DNA from 3 places in the Vibrio coralinecrosis genome. Region 1 is predicted to be linked to each of the others. Evidence: predicted binding sites of a transcription regulator. Region 1 holds the regulator's gene; each other region holds the start of a gene.
What was found. The regulator CRP, encoded in region 1, controls carbon source genes, mostly activating them, when cyclic AMP is high. The targets are predictions, from matches to a motif close to TGTGANNNNNNTCACA.
Positions count from the first base shown of each region.

Region 2: a site for CRP is predicted at 3,789-3,804, ahead of CTT30_RS01310 (ExeM/NucH family extracellular endonuclease). Genes of this name have one in related genera too.
Region 3: a site for CRP is predicted at 3,820-3,835, ahead of ectA (diaminobutyrate acetyltransferase). Genes of this name have one in related genera too.

Region 1 covers NZ_CP024627.1:3,004,096-3,010,591, forward strand. Annotated here, with positions in the region: gene CTT30_RS14185 (hydrolase) at 1-723, shown strand, start outside; gene CTT30_RS14190 (YheU family protein) at 763-981, shown strand; gene CTT30_RS14195 (phosphoribulokinase) at 1,064-1,933, shown strand; gene crp (cAMP-activated global transcriptional regulator CRP) at 2,176-2,808, shown strand; partial or broken gene CTT30_RS14205 (SLC13 family permease) at 2,989-4,403, shown strand; gene CTT30_RS14210 (methyl-accepting chemotaxis protein) at 4,671-6,496, shown strand, end outside.
Region 2 covers NZ_CP024627.1:283,140-289,635, reverse strand. Annotated here, with positions in the region: gene CTT30_RS01320 (hypothetical protein) at 1-210, opposite strand, end outside; gene CTT30_RS01315 (hypothetical protein) at 619-996, shown strand; gene CTT30_RS01310 (ExeM/NucH family extracellular endonuclease) at 1,050-3,647, opposite strand; gene CTT30_RS01305 (FxsA family protein) at 3,996-4,508, opposite strand; gene aspA (aspartate ammonia-lyase) at 4,828-6,276, shown strand; gene CTT30_RS01295 (anaerobic C4-dicarboxylate transporter) at 6,448-6,496, shown strand, end outside.
Region 3 covers NZ_CP024628.1:139,381-145,876, forward strand. Annotated here, with positions in the region: gene CTT30_RS16225 (methionine synthase) at 1-45, opposite strand, end outside; gene CTT30_RS16230 (DUF1852 domain-containing protein) at 75-1,049, opposite strand; gene CTT30_RS16235 (DUF1826 domain-containing protein) at 1,455-2,135, shown strand; gene CTT30_RS16240 (nuclear transport factor 2 family protein) at 2,210-2,752, opposite strand; gene CTT30_RS16245 (winged helix-turn-helix transcriptional regulator) at 2,901-3,290, shown strand; gene ectA (diaminobutyrate acetyltransferase) at 3,936-4,487, shown strand; gene ectB (diaminobutyrate--2-oxoglutarate transaminase) at 4,503-5,771, shown strand; gene CTT30_RS16260 (ectoine synthase) at 5,786-6,172, shown strand; gene CTT30_RS16265 (aspartate kinase) at 6,238-6,496, shown strand, end outside.

The DNA.
Region 1 (6,496 bases):
TCTCAACATGGCTGGCTGTCTGTGATGATGCATTTTCGCGGCTGCAGCGGCAAACCGAACCACCGTGCGCGAGCCTATCATTCGGGGGAAGTAGAAGACGCACGCTTGTTCCTTGAGCAGCTAAATCAACAACTACCAAATCAAACCAAAGTCGCGGTAGGGATTTCTCTTGGTGGCAACATGCTGGCTAACTATCTGGCGCAATACAATCAAGAGCCACTACTTTCTGCGGCGACCATCGTCTCGGCACCACTCGATCTATCGGCCTGTTCAGAGCGCATCGAGAAAGGATTCTCCAAGGTGTATAAAACGTACCTGCTCTCATCTTTGAAGAAAAATGCTCTGCGTAAACATCACCTAATTAAAGGCGAGCTCAATGTCTCTTACCAAAGCATAAAGCGAGTCACCAAACTGTTTGAATTTGATGATTTGATTACCGCTCCTTTACATGGCTTTAAAGACGCACAGGATTACTATCAGAGGTGCTCCGGTATTCATCGACTCAAAGACATTCGCATACCGACACAAATCATTCATGCCAAAGACGACCCTTTTATGACAGATGCCGTTATACCAAAATTCGTTTTACCAGATAACATTGACTACCGCTTGTTCGAACAAGGTGGTCATGTGGGCTTTTTAACCGGCAGCGCACTCAAACCGAGGTTCTGGCTAGAAGAAGCGTTACCAGCCTACTACCAAAGTCTGGTGGTTTCTGGATAATAGCCGTCAACTTTTCGAGCATAAAAGACAGAGGTATTTATGATCGTTCCATGGCAACAAATTGACCCAGACACACTGGACAACCTGATTCGTGAATTCGTCCTGCGTGAAGGCACAGACTACGGCGAACTAGAAATTTCCCTGCAAGACAAAATCGATCAAATCAAAAACCAGCTCGAAGCAGGTGAAGCTGTTGTGGTTTTTTCTGAGCTTCACGAGACCGTCGACATTCAGCTCAAACAAAAGTTTTCTTTTTAAAACACAGCATACAGTCTCTTCCCATTAAAGCGTGTTATAGTGGCATGCAACAAGGGACAGTTATTTACAGACAAGGTTTGTCATGTCAGCAAAACATCCGATTATTGCCGTCACTGGTTCATCTGGTGCGGGCACCACAACGACATCTGAAGCGTTCCGCAAAATGTTCAACATGATGAACGTCAAGCCCGCTTGGGTAGAAGGTGATAGTTTTCACCGCTTTACGCGCCCAGAGATGGATGTCGAAATTCGCAAAGCCCGTGAACAGGGGCGACACATCAGCTACTTTGGCCCACAGGCGAACGACTTCCCAGCACTCGCTGAGTTTTTCCGTAAATACGGAAATGAAGGAACAGGTCAGGTACGCCGTTATCTGCACACCTTTGATGAAGCCGTACCGTACAATCAGATGCCGGGTACCTTTACGCCATGGCAAGAACTGCCTGAGAACTCTGATGTATTGTTTTATGAAGGCTTGCACGGTGGCGTCGTTGATGGCGATGTTAACGTCGCTCAGCACGTCGACTTTCTGATTGGCATGGTCCCCATTGTTAACTTGGAATGGATCCAAAAGTTCGTTCGAGATACCCGAGATCGTGGCCACTCTCGAGAGGCCGTGATGGACTCTATTGTCCGTTCAATGGACGACTACCTAAACTACATTACTCCCCAGTTCTCGCGCACTCATATTAACTTCCAGCGTGTTCCAACCGTCGATACTTCTAACCCATTAAATGCCAAAGGTATACCAAGCTTAGATGAAAGCTTTGTCGTGATTCGTCTTCGTGGTATTAAAAACGTCGACTTCCCTTACCTACTGGCGATGATTGACGGCTCATTTATGTCACGTCATAACACGCTCGTGGTGCCTGGGGGCAAAATGAGTTTCGCGGTCGAGCTAATTGTGCGCCCTATTTTGCAACAACTGATCGAAACCGGAAAAATTGGTTAACAACCACCGGATAAGCACGATTACTTTTCATACCGTGATCATGTGCACATTTTTGCGTACAAAATCGTAAGGTGTACCCGATTAAAATCAAGAAATCGATTTCAAAAAAAGATACTATTTGAAACCGAAACAAAGATGGCTTGCAGCATTTGAAAAGTGCTCTTATCCTAGTAGGTCTTGATTCAAGGCTTAGCTAAAACATGGAAAGCAGCAAGCGTACCCTGCAGAGGAAGTGAGATATTATGGTTCTAGGTAAACCTCAAACCGATCCAACATTAGAGTGGTTCCTTTCACACTGTCATATTCATAAGTACCCATCAAAAAGCACGCTGATCCACGCGGGCGAAAAAGCAGAAACTCTTTACTACATTGTTAAAGGTTCTGTGGCAGTACTTATCAAAGACGAAGAAGGTAAGGAAATGATCCTTTCTTACCTAAACCAAGGCGACTTTATCGGTGAACTTGGTTTATTCGAAGAAGACCAAGAGCGTACGGCATGGGTTCGTGCCAAATCTCCTTGTGAAGTAGCAGAAATTTCATTCAAGAAATTCCGTCAGCTAATCCAAGTTAACCCTGACATCCTGATGCGTCTGTCCGCACAAATGGCAAGCCGTCTACAGGTCACTAGTCAGAAAGTGGGTGACTTGGCATTCCTAGACGTAACCGGCCGCATCGCACAAACCCTGCTTAATCTGGCGAAACAGCCAGATGCAATGACACACCCAGACGGTATGCAGATCAAGATCACTCGTCAGGAAATCGGTCAGATTGTTGGCTGTTCTCGTGAGACAGTAGGTCGTATCTTGAAGATGCTAGAAGAGCAGAACTTAATTTCTGCCCACGGTAAGACAATTGTTGTTTACGGTACTCGTTAATTACCGCGGCATAAAAGATTGAACAAACCACCAATGGCAACATTGGTGGTTTTTTTTGACCAAAAACAACCTTGCTTAACATTTCTTGATTACATATAAAAACTTCCATCTTAGTCTAAGACCTTCATTTAGTTATTCTTTATTCTTATCCGCAGAGTTTCGCTTTGAGGTTAAGCCCTTATGCCCAACATTGATCGAACCATAGTCATTAAGTTACTGATTTGCTTTGGTTTGCCAATTGCCGTGTTGTTTATGCCAATTGATGCCATCCCCATTGATGATCTGACTTTAATTCAACATCGTTTACTGGCTATCTTTCTGCTCGCCGCCCTATTATGGGTACTGGAGCCTGTTCCCGTTTTCGCCACTTCGATTTTGATCATCGCACTTGAATTGGTCATGATTTCAGACAAAGGTCTGCATCTCTTTCGCACTCCTCCAGCAGGACATGATCTGGGAGAGTTGATGAAATACACCGATATCTTCAGCGCCTTCTCCTCACCCATTATTATTCTATTTATGGGTGGGTTTGCGCTAGCCATCGCTGCATCAAAATACGAACTCGATAACAACCTTGCTCGAGTTTTGCTGCGCCCTTTCGGCCACCAGCCAAAATTTATTATGCTCGGCTTAATGTTGATTACTGCAGTGTTCTCAATGTTTATGTCTAATACCGCAACAACAGTGATGATGCTGGCACTGCTTGGCCCGATTGTCGCCTCAGCCCCCAAAGGCGATTTAGGGATAAAAGCACTGGTTTTGTGTATTCCCATTGCCGCTAATACAGGGGGATTGCCACTCCGATCGGAACCCCACCTAACGCCATCGCTCTACAATACTTAACGGGTGAAAACAGCATCGACTTTCTCAGCTGGATGATGATGGGTTTGCCTTTTGTGATAGTCCAGCTCACCTTTGCTTGGTTCCTACTTCAAAAACTGTTCCCTTCTTCACATCAAACTATGACACTGAAGCTCGACGGCCAGTTTCAGCGTAGCTGGCGTGCCATGGTAGTCTATGTCACCTTCGCGGCTACCATATTGTTATGGATGACGACAAAGCTGCATGGAATGAACACCTACGTGGTATCCATTATCCCTCTCGCGGTCTTCACATTGACAGGTATCATGGGCAAAGCAGAGCTCAAACAGATCAACTGGGATGTGTTGTGGTTAGTCGCTGGGGGCATTGCAATAGGAATTGGCCTAGATAAAACCGGATTGGCCGCTGCGCTGGCACACGCGATTGATTACGAGGCCTTGTCCCCAGTTGCGGTGGTCCTCACCCTGTCTATGGTGTGTTGGTTAATGGCGAACTTCATGTCCAACACCGCAACGGCCAACTTATTGATGCCGATCGCTGCAGCGATTGGGGCATCGATGGACAGCCTAGCTTCAGTCGGAGGATTGCAAGGCTTACTGGTCGTGGTAGCTTTCTCAGCATCACTTGGCATGATATTGCCCGTTTCTACTCCCCCTAACTCCCTCGCCTACTCAACTGGGCTTATCGAAAGTAAAGACATGGCAAAAACAGGGGTCATTATCGGTCTCGTTGGTTTAGCGATTGTCTATATGGCAGCTCTATTTTTAACCTAGATATTAGGTTGTGGCTTCTTGTTTCATTAATGGGCAAGAAGTCACAATTCAGTCAAAAGGTCCCTCTTCATCGATATTCCACTTCCTGAATATCCATATAGATCAAATCTATATTTTAATAACTTCTATAACATCAGCCTGTTAAACCAATATTCATAGCTATTTCAGCAGTTCCTACGTGAACTTCCGCACTAACAGGGTGTAACCACTAATTCAAACTCACACACCCTGATTTTCGATAGGTTGTCTAAGTATTAAGGAAGGGCAATGAGAAACACAATTAAATTAAAGATTCAGATCGCCATCGCGATCATTATTGCAATTGTCTCAGGAGTCCAGGCATGGATCTCTGTCAGTCAATTAAAACAAGAAACCACTTCCGCACTGAATAGTGAAATGGCTAACGTCAGCCATGCCACCTCTCGTTATATCAGTGACTGGCTCTCCATCCGAAGCGATATGATGCTGGCAAATGAAGTGAGCATTCTCAACACTGACAATGCCGATAGAGAGATGCTTATCACTAAACGAGCCGGAGGGTTCTTATCAGTCTATGCTGGTTTTGATGATGGTTCTATCGCTTATGGAGATAAAAGCGAGGATTGGCCTGCAGATTACGATCCTCGCACCCGACCTTGGTATAAAGATGCCATGGCAACCAATGGACTGATCGTCACCGAGCCCTATCAAGACTTCGATGGCAGTATCGTGGTCAGCTTTGCTAAAGCATTTAGCGGCAGTAAAAATGGCGTCTTAGCCGCAGATTTGACCGTGACGAATATCATCGAAGAAGTGCTCAATGTCAGCTTAGACAACGAAGGGTTTTCGTTTTTGGTTGATGGTAATAACAACATTGTCGCTTACCAAGATGAGAAGCTGAGCCAGCAACCTCTGACTGAGCTCAATCCAGTCTTATCAGCCGATAAAGTTCATCAACTGGTCAATACCTCTTTCATTTCCACTATCAGCTGGCCACAACAAGGCGATAAGCTGATCTTTGCGACTAATGTACCCAATACCGATTGGTCACTAGGCATTGTGGTAGATAAAGACATGGCGTACGCCTCGGTAGCCGAACAAATTCAATTCACCGCGATCGCATCGATTTTCCTCTACATTGTGATTGCTTCAATCAGCACTTATGTAATTACTCGCTTACTTCAGCCTCTACAAACCTTATCAGCAGCACTTTCACAGCTCTCTCAGGGTGAAGGGGATTTAACTCAACGAATAGACATTCGCCGTATGGATGAAATCGGAGAACTGGCGCAGCACGTCAATCAGTTCCTCAGTCAAATGCAATCTATGCTCAGCGGTATCATTCATCACAGTAGAGATCTGGCCGTCCAAGCTGAACAAGCGAACCTACTAGCACAACAATCTTCCCAGCAAGTCGAAGCACAGCAAAATGATGTTAATCAAATAGCGACTGCGATTCATGAAATGTCAGCAACAGCGGCTGAAGTAGCCAGTCACGCTGAGTTGACCGCGAACGCTTCTCAAGGTTCAGCATCCGCGTGTGAAGACGGCCAGCAAGTGATCGAAAAAAACCGTCAAGCTATTGTTGAGCTAGCCGATCAGGTGACCGCAGCCTCTGGGGTGATCTCAGAACTGGAGAGCAACACACAGAGCATCAATCAAATTCTCTCTACCATTCGCGAAATTGCAGAGCAAACCAATTTACTGGCCCTTAATGCTGCGATCGAAGCTGCTCGTGCGGGTGAGCAAGGCCGTGGTTTTGCCGTCGTAGCGGACGAAGTCAGAGTGTTGAGCCAACGCACACATGGCTCAACCGAAGAGATCCGCAATATGATTGAAACACTACAGAACAATACCAAGCTCGCCGTCAACAGTATGGAAAGCAGCACGGCACTAGCAGGGACTAGTGTGGATTACGCTCAACAAGCATATCAGAGCCTGAATACCATCACCTCTGCGATTACAGAAATTAACGATATGGCGCTTCAGATAGCCAGTGCTGCGGAAGAGCAACGTGCCGTCAGCGAAGACATCAGTCGCAATACTCAAGGTATTAAAGATGCGTCAGATATTCTGTCTGAACAGGCGATGCGCAGTAGTGATAGTGCGACTAA
Region 2 (6,496 bases), 580 kb from region 1:
GGCAATGGTTTGCTGAAGCTGAATCACCGGTGAAGGGAAATTGGCATCTTGACTCAATGTTATTTTTGGCAATGCATTACTACTCTTGTCACTCAGAGCAGGTACTTCATCCGTGATTGATTGAGGTGAAGGTTTGAAGAAAGTCACATATAGGGCGCCAGCGATAGAAGCGAACAAAGCCACAACTAGGACATAGTGCTTTTTAGTCATATGAATTAAATCTCAGCTTTTAACGCAGAAACTAGGTGCGCCTACGCTTTTCGTCGTCGGACTAATGATAGATATGAAGTATAAATGAAAAACGATAATAATTAATACTTATATAAATTCAAAATATAATTTAATGGCTATGAGATGAATCACAATAAAAATCAGTAAATAGTACTTTGGTTTCAGTTAGTTAAATAAGTAAAAACGAATATAAGAATCGGATAAGGGCAAGGAAAATTTGGTCGCTTAAGCCTCCATTAACTCAAGTCGTACCTGAAAGACTAAATACACTCTAATTCACACTTTTTTGTCTCTATAAAATTATCACTACACATTGATGATAGTTATAAATAAAATCCACTCTTCCTTAAGAATTTGTCCTTAATTTCATATCAACCGAGAACAATAATGAAACTAAAACACATCGCAGTGACGAGCCTTTCAGCGTTAGTTTTGAGCGCTTGCCAAACTACGAATATTGAAGATTTACAACCAACAGCTAGCCAAGAAACTATTGATACCGCTAAAGAGCATCTGAGCGACGTCAAAGGATTGAAGGTGATGGACAATGGTGTGATCTATTACGTTAGAACCTTACCTGGCAGCTCTCGCTGGCAAACGTCTCATATCAATGAAATTAGCTACAGAGTCTCTTGTGAAAACCTGCGCTGGTATATTGAGCGCGGTATGATTGTGCGTATGCACCACAGAGGTAGTGGCGGATCGACACAAGACTACGACCTAACACGTTGTGAGACCGAAGTTCCAACGGATTTATACGAATAAAAAAACCGCCACTGAATGTGGCGGTTTTTACTTGGTCTCTGTAAAAGAGTGGCTTATTTACGACGACGCCACAGTGCTAAGCCAAACAATGACATTAGTGCACCAAAACCGAACGAACCAGCCATGTTCAATTCTAGGACTGCTGGATCGTGGTCAGAAGAGCGGAAGTGATCGTTGTACTTCGGCAAGTCACCTTTGTACTCATCGTTGTAATCAAATAGCGTCGATTCGCCGCCATTGATATGCCAGTCTGTGGCATCCACGAAATGCTTCTTCAGGCTTGGGCTGATTAGTAGGTGGTCTAACGCGCCCACTTCATCATTGTACGAGTAGCTCCAGCTATTTGGGTGCTTCATCGCAACAGCATTAATGTAGTTGTATCCTTCAGTAATCACCGCACCGTTATCACCAAACTGCTCTGTGTCACCAATAAAGGTATTACGTGCCGCTTTGATCTGCTTACCGTATTTCTCTTCACTGTAATCGGTCAGAACCAGCATCGGATCTTCCATACCGTAAGAGTTCAAGTCACCAAGAATCACTTTATGACCTTTTATGTCTTTCAGCGCGTCGCCCAGTGCAACCGCCGCTGCAACACGGAAGTTTTCACAAGAACCTTGCTGATCAGCATCTACACCGCCCTGACCACCTTGGTCAACGGGTGCTGCGTCTTCCCAACATTTAGAACCTTTCGATTTGAAGTGGTTAATCGCAACTGTGATCTTCTCATTAGTGCCTTTGATCTTGAACGTTGGCGCTAGAGAGTTACGCTGATAATTCTTACCATCTTCGATCACTTTACCGTCGTCATCTAGTACTTCAGGTGCTTGCTGACTTGGCATCTCGATAACGCGTACTTCTTTCAGCTTCGCCACTTTAGAACGGTAAATAACGCCTGTTGTGATAACGTCAGTACCAATTGAGTCGTTCTCATCCGTCACTTTATCGCCATTGCTGTCAACGGCAACGAAGTCGTAACGGTCTTTCTTCTTATCGATACGCTGGTTTAGCTGCTCAACAAGCTGGCGAATAGCACCACTGTCACCAAAGCCATTGTTTTCGATTTCCATCAAACCAATGATATCAGCGTCAAGGCGTAGAATTGCGTTAACAATTTTCGCCTGCTGAACTTCAAACTCTTCAAAGCTGTTGGCACCACGGTTGTCGCCGTGCTGGTTAGCGTCACCACCAAATGGGGAATTGAAGTAGTTGAGTACGTTGAATGTCGCGATACGCAGATCGCCTTCTTCCATATCGATGCCTTCAGTACGAGGATCGTTACGTACGAAGTTGTCGTTAGTTAGCGTGTTGGTGGCAATCAGACGGTAATCACCGTAGCTGTAGCTTAGAACCCCTTCTAATCCAACGATGGTATCATCGATGCGGATGTAATCTTCTGTTGAGCCATTCTGGTCCGCGTCAGTGCGGCCGAAATCTGGGTAGTAAGGAACCGTGCCATCCGCGGCCTTGGCATCAGACTCAATGAACAGGCGACGCTGTGCGTTTTCAGTGCTCTGCTGTTTCGCTTCGTCAGAACCTGCAGCAAAGTTCTGGTTAGGGTGCATATTGATACGGCCTTGAGCAACCACCATGTTATTACGACGCGATGCGTAATCGTAACCAAAGGTGCGAGTCACGCGCATATCCAACGCTTCAGTCGTCTTAACCAGCATGCCTTCATAGCGCTCTAACGTCTGATCGAAGTTAGCGTCATCCGCCATCACTTCAACTGCCGTCGCTGATGGGGCTGCTTGCTCGCCTTGTTTCACCCAGTTGTTGTTTTCGGCTTTCAGTTGCGTCAGATTGTAGTATTCCTGAACCTTACCTTTGACACACACTACATCGCCAGGCTGAAGATCAGAACTTGATTGGTTAGTGTGGACGAATAAACCTTCCGATGTTTTCGGGTTGTAATCATCTTCTAGTGCTTGTAGATAGAAGCCCTTTGTTAGGCCTGTGGTCACTGCACTAACCACACCTTTGACGAAGAAATCTTCATCTGTGATGTATGGATAGCCATTGATGAATGGGGACGTATCACCTTCACCTTGAATTTCTTGAATCGATGTAAAGACAGGCTCAGCACCATCTTGAGTACAAGCGAACGGCTCTGGTGTCTCACCGCCATCCAGTACTCCTAAACCTTCGATACTGTCTTTTGCCAGCGATGACCATTGAGAAGCGTCATAAGTAGAAGAAGGCGTCATCGCATCAACATTACGTACTAGAGTGACATCCTTTGCGAAATCTGAGCCGCCCATGTTACCCAAGATGTCATGTACGTTGCCGTCTTTCAGTAGCGCAATCGGATCATTACCGTTAAATCCGATCACTGAACCATTTAGGATATCGCTTACTGCTTTGATTTCATCACTTGAACTTGTGTGTGCAACAACCAGAACGCTTTGTGCTTCCAGTACACGGCCACCTAGAGCCAGTTTGCTGCCCCACTCACCGCCGCCGTTGGTCGATTTCGCTAGCTCATAGCCATCCAGCGTCACTGCTGAATCACCAGTGTTGGCAATCTCAATAGCTTTATTGTTACTGCTACCTTCAACGTACTGAGAAATTACGATATCCGCCATTGCTGGAGCGGAGAGAGCACTTGCGACCACTGCTGCAAGTAAGGTTGGGGTTAGTTTTTGTTTCATTCTGTCCACCTTGCATCGCTTTCCGTGTTGTATAGGGTTGAGAAAGCGTGTTCCAAATCACCTTTTCTATTGAGAAAAGACTTATAAAGCACGACAAGTGTTTATCTTTTTCATGAAACTAAAAACAACATTCAGTGACAGTGAGATTTCGATCTCATAGATATGCTGAATATTTGAAGAGACTTCAAAGTTTAAACATAAGGTGAAACGTTTGTTGAACAAATGAGAATAGATCGCTGATTTAGTTTAGCTTTTGCTTATAAATAGAATTAAAGCTCTAGAGGCAAATACAAATAAAGGCGCTGTGACTGCGCCTTTATTTATCAGGTGTTCGCGAGGTTTTGTCCGTTAATTGAGGCGATTATTATCGTCTCCATCCTTACGCTCATATTCCCCTTCAAACGTATTACCGTCTTTAGGTTGGTGATTAAACGGGTCTTGATCAAAAGGGCCTTGTTGGAAGTTTCCAGAACCGAAGCCGCCTTGAAAACCACCACCGACAGACTGCACCGTCATCTTACTCATAAGGTATCTTGCCATCGCAGCGCGTGGTGCCGGTAATAGCACCAACATGCCAAGCGCATCGGTCATAAAGCCCGGTGTCAGCAGTAGTACCCCTGAGACCGCTAGCATCACGCCTTCAAGAATTTGCTGAGCAGGCAGCTCGCCTTGCTGCAAGCGGTTTTGCACTGACATCAAGGTCTGCAAACCTTGGCTGCGTACCAAAGACGCACCGGCAAACGCGGTGATCAGTACCAGTGCGATCGTCGGCCACAATCCTAAGTAACCGCCGACCGAAATAAACAGGCCTATTTCAATAATAGGAACGAAAATAAACATCAATAATAAGATAGGAAACACACGCCCTCCTTTGTTAGGCCCAGTGTAAGCCCAAAGCTGATTCAAGCTCAAATTAAAGCTGTAAAAAAGAGTGATAGAAACCCCAACAAACCACTACTACTTTGTAGTTATTAATACCCTGTTCATATCTTGCAAAAGTTTAACTAAACAAAAGCAAAAAAGGTGATCAAGCTACTATTTTTATCTGCTGGGTACAGTATTATGAGCCCCATAAGTCAGGACGGATTTTACAGCCAAAAATTCTGACGAAAGGATTCTTACACTGCAGAATGGCTAGCATTTTACTTTATCATCAGAATAATTATCTAAGGATCCTGTGATGGCTACCCTAACTGATACTCCTAGCACTACCGCTGCCACTCGTATCGAAGAAGACCTACTTGGCGAACGCCACGTTCCTGCCGATGCTTACTACGGCATCCACACACTACGTGCTATCGAAAACTTCAACATCTCTAATGTCACGATTTCAGATGTCCCTGAATTTGTCCGTGGCATGGTGATGACCAAGAAAGCCGCGGCGTTAGCAAACAAAGAGCTAGGCGTTATTCCTAAAGATGTCGCGAAATACGTAGTCGAAGCGTGTGATTTGATCCTTGAAACAGGTAAGTGCATGGATCAATTCCCTTCAGACGTCTTCCAAGGCGGTGCTGGCACATCAGTCAACATGAATACTAACGAAGTGATCGCCAACGTCGCACTTGAGCTGATGGGCAAGGAAAAAGGTCAGTACGAATTCATTAACCCAAATGACCATGTTAATAAGAGCCAGTCGACCAACTGTGCTTACCCAACGGGTTTCCGTATCGCCGTTTACAATAGCGTTCACACTCTGATTGAAGCGATTGAATACCTGAAAGGTGCGTTTGAACTTAAAAGCCAAGAGTTCAAAGACGTGCTTAAAATGGGTCGTACTCAGCTTCAAGACGCGGTACCAATGACAGTTGGCCAAGAATTCCACGCATGGGCGGTGACTCTGAATGAAGAAATCCGTGCCCTTGAGTACACTTCAAAACTACTGCTAGAAATCAACTTAGGTGCCACTGCGATCGGGACTGGTTTGAACGCAGCTGAAGGCTATCAGAAACTGGCAGTGAAACACTTAGCTGACGTGACAGGCCTAGATGTAGTCCCAGCAGAAGATCTGATTGAAGCGACATCAGACTGTGGTGCTTATGTAATGACACATGGTGCACTGAAGCGTTTGGCGGTTAAATTGTCTAAGATCTGTAATGATTTGCGTCTGCTTTCTTCTGGTCCACGTGCCGGACTCAACGAACTTAACCTGCCAGAGCTACAAGCAGGCTCTTCTATAATGCCAGCTAAGGTTAACCCTGTGGTACCAGAAGTGGTCAACCAAGTCTGTTTCAAGGTACTGGGTAATGACAACACTATCTCATTTGCCGCAGAAGGTGGTCAGCTACAGCTAAACGTGATGGAACCTGTCATCGCGCAAAGCATGTTCGAGTCCATTTCTCTGCTGTCTAACGCATGTGTCAACCTGCGTGATAAATGTATCGATGGCATCACGGTCAACAAAGAGATCTGTGAAGGCTACGTTTACAACTCAATCGGTATCGTAACTTACCTGAACCCATACATTGGCCACCACGAAGGTGACATCGTCGGTAAGATTTGTGCAGAAACGGGTAAAAGCGTTCGTGAAGTAGTGCTGGAGCGTGGCTTACTGACCGAAGAAGAGTTGGACGATATCTTGAACGTGGAAAACTTTATGCATCCTAAGTATAAAGCGAAACGCTACGAATAAGATTGCTACCAAGGAGGGCCCAATAGGGCCCTTTTTTAGGCACCAATACGGTTAACCACAGTTTTATAAGGGTTAATGCCTATCCAATGGGTCCCTCCTTCAATTATCTAAACGTTTAGGCACTGAGTGTTCAGATAATCGAATTTAAGTTAACAATATGAGGTAATTATCATGGTAGCGGTCGAACTATTAGTCGTTCTGCTCTTTATCTTTTTAGGAG
Region 3 (6,496 bases), on a different replicon from region 1:
TTTGGGTAGGCTGCCTGCTGTAGAAGTTGGTAATAGTGTTTTCATAGTAAGCCTTTCTTTATTCTTATCAGTTGTTACGCGTAATTTGCAGACCATTGCTCAAGCACAGCTTTATATGGCTTGATGAAGTGCTCTTGAGCAAATTTTCCCTGCTCAATTGCTAAGCGGCTGCGCTCTTCACGGTCATAGACAATCTGTGTTAGTGAATGGTCACTATTTTTTAAACTTGGTTGATAAGCTTTACCGGCTACGGCATTGGCATTGTAAATCTCTGGGCGATAGATTTTCTGGAAAGTTTCCATCGTACTGATGGTACTGATCAACTCCAAGTTGGTGTAATCATTCAACAGGTCGCCAAAGAAATAGAAGGCGAAAGGAGCCACACTGTTCGGCGGCATGAAATAACGCACTTGTAGCCCCATTTTCTGGAAATATAGCTCTGTTAGGGACGATTCATTTGGCTCATATTCGTAGCCTAATACAGGGTGCTGATTGTCGGTGCGATGATAAGTCTTGTTGTCAGAAACACTTAAGCAAATCACAGGGAGCTTTGTGAAATTCTGCTTGTATGTATCTGAATTAACAAAGTGCTTAAACAACTTGCCATGCAGTTCACCAAAGTTGTCTGGGATGCTGAACTTCGGTTTGTCTTTATTATGGTCAAGGAGAAGAACACTAAAATCATAATCTCGAACGTAGGAAGAGAAGTTATTCCCCACAATGCCTTCGATGCGTTCCTCTGTTTTGTGGTCGACAATATACGTTTTGAGTACTTCAATCGAAGGGAAGCTTTCGCCGTTAGCTTCAATATCCATATCCACAGAAACGATTTCAAGTTCAACTGAGTAACGATCGCCATTTGGGTTATCCCAATGAGCTAGTGCATTAAAATTATTGTCAATCATCTTCAATGCATTGCGTAAATTCTCCTGGCGACTTTCGCCTCTTGCCAAATTAGCAAAGTTAGTTGTTATGCGTGTGCTATCAGATGGTCGGTAATTTTCATCGAGGCTAAGGCTCTTGATAGTAAAGGTGAAGTCTGTATTCATGGTGAACGTTATCCTATTTCCTTAGATGAAAGCTGAAGTCATTTCTTACTCTTTGCATTGCTGAATGCTCTAGACAGCTATTTATTCATTTTTTAATTCTGTCTGGGTATAAGAGTAGATTCCTTTATAACTTTGTTCTGGACTTGAATAACAATGGTATTACTTCAAATTCATTGTGAAAGAAATTCATGTTCCCTTGTCTTTCTGGGTCATTGAGCGTCCACTCCATTTTAAACCCTGTAATCATGCTCTCTTGACCTTCACTATGAGTTTTAAGATCCAGTCAAGAGTTTGGGTGTGCTTGCAGCAAGGTTGAAACCTAAGGTCAGAAAACAACTATTGGTAAACTTAATTGTTATGTTATAACGTTTCTTTTTTGGTTTTGTACAACACAGGAGAGAGATAATGAATGTGGTTTTAGCCGAGCCCATTGTAGCGGGTGATGCAGTTCAGACGATTGGTGGCTCTCATGCTCGCTTAGATAGACAGCCAATTGTGTTAAGTGATATCTATCAAGAGGGGGTCAATATAGCGGTCTGGCAACGACGTTTCGATGAAGACTTTACCAACTTGATCAGCCAATATATCGCTGCGAATCCAACCATTAGTAAGTCTTTGACTGCCTCCCCTTCAAATGCATTTGAGACTCTTGACTGTGCGACTAATGGGCAAGCACCGGAATCCTTGTTGAAAGACATGTCTCAGCTTGTTGATATGTTCTGCTATTTATTTGATTTGGAAGAGGTAGGAGTGCGATTTGCAACATTAAGTACTGCGATGTGCCCGCGATTCCATGTTGACCAAGTGCCATGTCGCCTTGTGACTACCTATCACGGTGCAGCAACTGAGTGGCTACCTAACTCTGCTTTAGATCGTTCAAAACTGGGCCGTGGCAGTAATGGTCAACCTGACTCTCTTTCTGGTTTGTATCAACACGAATCCGATGTACAGCAACTGCATTGTGGTGATGTTGCCTTGCTTAAAGGTGGTCGCTGGGAAGGTAATGAAGAGACAGCGCTAGTTCACCGTTCACCTGCCATTCACCCTGAACAACCTCGCTTTATAATGACACTCGACTTTGGCTAGATAACGAGATTAGACAAGTAACCCAAGGGGCGAAGAACGCCCCATTTAGGCTGTGTAACTGGGTAACTGACCAATTAGAATACGCCATTTGAGTTTTGGATATCCCCTCCGCTAATCAGTGAGTAGACCCTCATTGAAAAATCCAGAGCTTGGATTGAGTCCCAATGTTCGACGATTCTGCCATCTTCAAGTCGCCAAGTATCAATAATATTCATACCTTTCTCATCATTACCTCTATCTTCTTTGTTGAGTGTGGCATGAGAGTGGAAAATGACGTAATTGCCATCCACATAGATATGTTTTACGTCATAGGTATAGTCAGGGTATTCCTCAACAAACTCACGTAAGAAATCGACTAAGCCGGTGACTTTATCCGGAAGGTTGCGGTTATGCTGAACATAAGTGCTGTCGTTGTAGTGCTCAAGAACATAATCAAAATTATGATTGTTCATTAAGTTTTGCACAAAATCAGTAATCAGTTCGGCATTTGCACGTTCTTGCTCTGTCCAATTTGGCTTTTGCAAGCTCGTTATATCAATCGTTATTTTATCTGATGACTGTGCATAACTTATTGTACTTATTAGTAAAATAATAATAGATGTCATTGCTTTTAACATGGGGACTCCTGATGTTGATGTCTTATTTTGGTATACATTGATTACTATGGTAATTAATAGTAACCTGCATGACAAGAAGGTACTAAAAGCTACGCTAGGCACATTTTGGTAACCTATGAAGTATTCTGAAAAGACAAGGAGTGAGAAATTGTCAGCTCAAGCTAAACCAGAAAGAAGAGTTTTCTACAACAATCAAGAGTGTGCTGTTCGTAACGTTGTGTCCCAAATTGGCGACAAATGGTCACTACTCATCCTGTTTGCTCTGGTAGATGGGGCGGATAGGTTCAACTCTTTGAAATCTAGGATAGAAGGCATATCTCAAAGAATGTTGACTCAAACTTTGAGAGATTTAGAGCGTGAAGGCTACGTCAATAGAACCGTCTATCCTGAAGTCCCGGTAAAGGTAGAATATTGTTTAACGGATATGGGGCGAGAACTGGTGAAGCCTCTATATCAATTAGTCTGTTGGGCAGATGATCACAGGCAGGAGATAGAGTGTGCTCGTCAAGCTTATGATGAGAGAGCAAATAAGCGTTAGCGTGTTGCATTGCTCTGTTATCAATCTCGCTGAGCAGCCCCTTTCTATATGTGGGCGATGTTAGGTAAACTTTTCGTTAGGATGATATTTGCCTAGGAGGGCGATATCTTCCACTGTTGTGAGTTTAACGTAATGGATTGCTCAAGGTTGGTCTATTTAGTGTTAATCGCCGAAATGGATTAAAACTCATATAATTCAATTATTTATATTATTTTTGTACCTCTCTTTATCAGCTAACGTTTTGGTTTTTCAACGTCCAAAGCGATTATTTTATTATTTCGCCCTCTAAGTAAGTTTTATCCTCTATCATCGACTGGCTTATGAAGAGTCAATCGTATTTCATTTTTCCATTATTAATTTTTTATTAATTTTTAATGTTTTAAGTCTAAACTAGATGAAAATCTTCATCGTGATCATTTTTATTTTCATACATAATCCTACTCTTTCTTTGGTTAGTTATCACTTTTAATGTTTAAAATTCTAAACATTAGATTTCTAATCTATTTTTTTGGTTGCGCTCGTTTTAATGTGTGGCCTTTGTCACATAAATTAAGTTTTTGAGGCTGTTTTCTTGCTTTGTTCGCTATTTGATGCACGATAATAAGCAGTGAAATTGTTTAGAGTACAAAGTAAATGCATATTCCTATGATCGCAGTGGCTCCTTGGGTTGCTTTTCCTGAGATTGACGAAGAGTGCCAGCACTTCGGATCATTCAGTGTACCTAGCGCTGAAGATGGTCATGATATTTTCAAGCTTATTGCCCAGTGTCCGCCATTGGATACCAATTCTTCTTATTGCAACTTTTTGCAATCTACCCACTTTCGCCAAACTTGCCTTTTAGCACGCTACAAAGGTGAGATCTCAGGTTTTGTTTCTGGCTATCGCAAGCCGGAAGAGCCCAGCACATTGTTCATTTGGCAGGTGGCCGTTGCGCCTAATTTTCGTGGGAAGGGCCTAGCGCTAAGAATGATCGATGCCCTGTTAGCGAGAGATGCTCTACAAAATATTACGGCAATTGAAACGACCATTACCCAAGATAATGGCTCTTCTTGGGCACTGTTCAAGAAGGTCGATGCTCGGAATGGCCTTCAGGGAAGCATTTCAACATTTCTCGACCAAAACACACATTTTAAAGGGGAGCACGATACTGAATATTTGTATCGAATTCCGCTCAAAAACACTCAAACCACAGGATAGATAAACGGTCTAATCATGGATATTTTTGATAAACAAGAATCACAAGTACGTTCTTACTGCAACAGCTTTCCGGTCGTTTTTACCAAAGCAAAAGGGTGCTGGTTGGAGACGCAATCCGGTGAAAAATACCTAGATTTTCTTGCTGGTGCAGGGTCACTCAACTACGGTCACAACAACCCGATATTTAAACAAGCTTTGCTTGACTATATTGAAGCTGATGGAATTACACATGGGCTTGATATGCACTCAACGGCCAAGTCAGATTTTCTTAATGCATTGAAGCAGAATATATTTGAGCCACGAGGCCTTAACTACAAAGTCCAATTTACGGGTCCTACAGGCACTAATGCTGTTGAGGCTGCTCTTAAACTAGCGAGAAAGGCAAAAGGAAGGAGCTCAATTGTTGCGTTTACTAATGGTTTTCACGGTTGTACGTCTGGTGCGTTAGCAGCAACTGGTAATCAGCATCATCGTCAGGGGGCGGGAGTCAGTTTAAACAATGTCACGCGTATCCCTTTTGAAGGCTATGCGGATATCGATGGCTTAAAATTGTTTGAAACGATGTTAAATGATAACTCTTCTGGCCTTGATAAACCTGCCGCAGCACTTGTAGAAACGGTTCAAGGCGAGGGGGGGCTCAACGCAGCTTCTGACAAATGGTTACAGCGTCTGAGCAAAATCTGCTCGCAGCACGATATTTTATTAATCGTCGATGATATCCAAGCGGGATGTGGACGTACCGGCACCTTCTTTAGTTTTGAATCCGCAGGTATTAAGCCAGATATGGTCACGCTATCAAAGTCCATTGGTGGTTATGGCCTACCAATGGCTATTGTACTGATGAAGCCTGAATTAGATGTTTGGAAACCAGGGGAACATAACGGAACTTTCCGTGGTAATAATCATGCCTTTGTTACCGCAACCGCTGCTCTCAAGGCTTATTGGTCGGATAGCGAACCATTTGAAAAGCATATTGAAAGTTGCTCTGCCCTCGTGTCAGAGGTTATTGACTCCACTCTAGCTCGTTACCCTAGCATGTTTGTTAAACAGAAGGGGCGAGGAATGATGATTGGTATTGAGTGTAGCAATGGTCAATTAGCCAGCGATATCGTCAAGACCTGTTTTGATAATGGATTAGTGATTGAAACCGCTGGGCCTGACGACGAAGTGGTGAAATTTTTCTCCCCACTCACCATCACGGAGTCTGAACTCAAACAAGGGCTAGATATTTTTGAGCGTTCTGTTGAGTTTGTTATCCAGCAACAATTTAAGAAAGCATCGTAATTAGGGAGAAAAAGATGATTGTTCGTACACTTGAAGAATGTCGAGATAGTGAGCGCAGAGTAGCTTCAGAGACATGGGAAAGCGTCCGTATGTTGTTAAAAGATGACAACATGGGGTTTTCTTTTCACATCACAACGATTTTTGAAAATACAGAAACGCATATCCACTATCAGAACCATTTAGAATCGGTGTATTGCATGAGCGGCGAAGGAGAGATTGAAGTCGTTGGTGGTAAAACTTATGCAATAAAGCCCGGCACTCTTTACATCTTAGATCAACACGATGAGCACTATCTTCGTGCCTATGAGGGAAAAGAGATGGTGATGGCATGTGTATTCAACCCTCCTATTACAGGTAAAGAGACTCATGATGAAAATGGCGTATACCCTCTCATCGATTAGAAGCTCTAATAGCTAGGCTTGTGGGCCTAGCTATTACCCACTCCTCCAGTTTAAAAGGCCCTAACATGACCTATACCGTAGAGAAAATCGGCGGTACTTCAATGACCGCGTTTGATGCTGTTTTAGATAATATTTTGATTAAGAAAAGCGAAGAGGAAATGTACAACCGTGTATTTGTTGTTTCCGCTTACGCAGGTATCACTGATGCTTTACTCGAATGCAAAAAAACCAGCAAAGCAGGTGTGTACCAATTGATTGCTAAAAGAGACGATGCTTGGCAACAAGCTCTTGATGGTGTTGAACAAAGAATGTTACTCACCAATG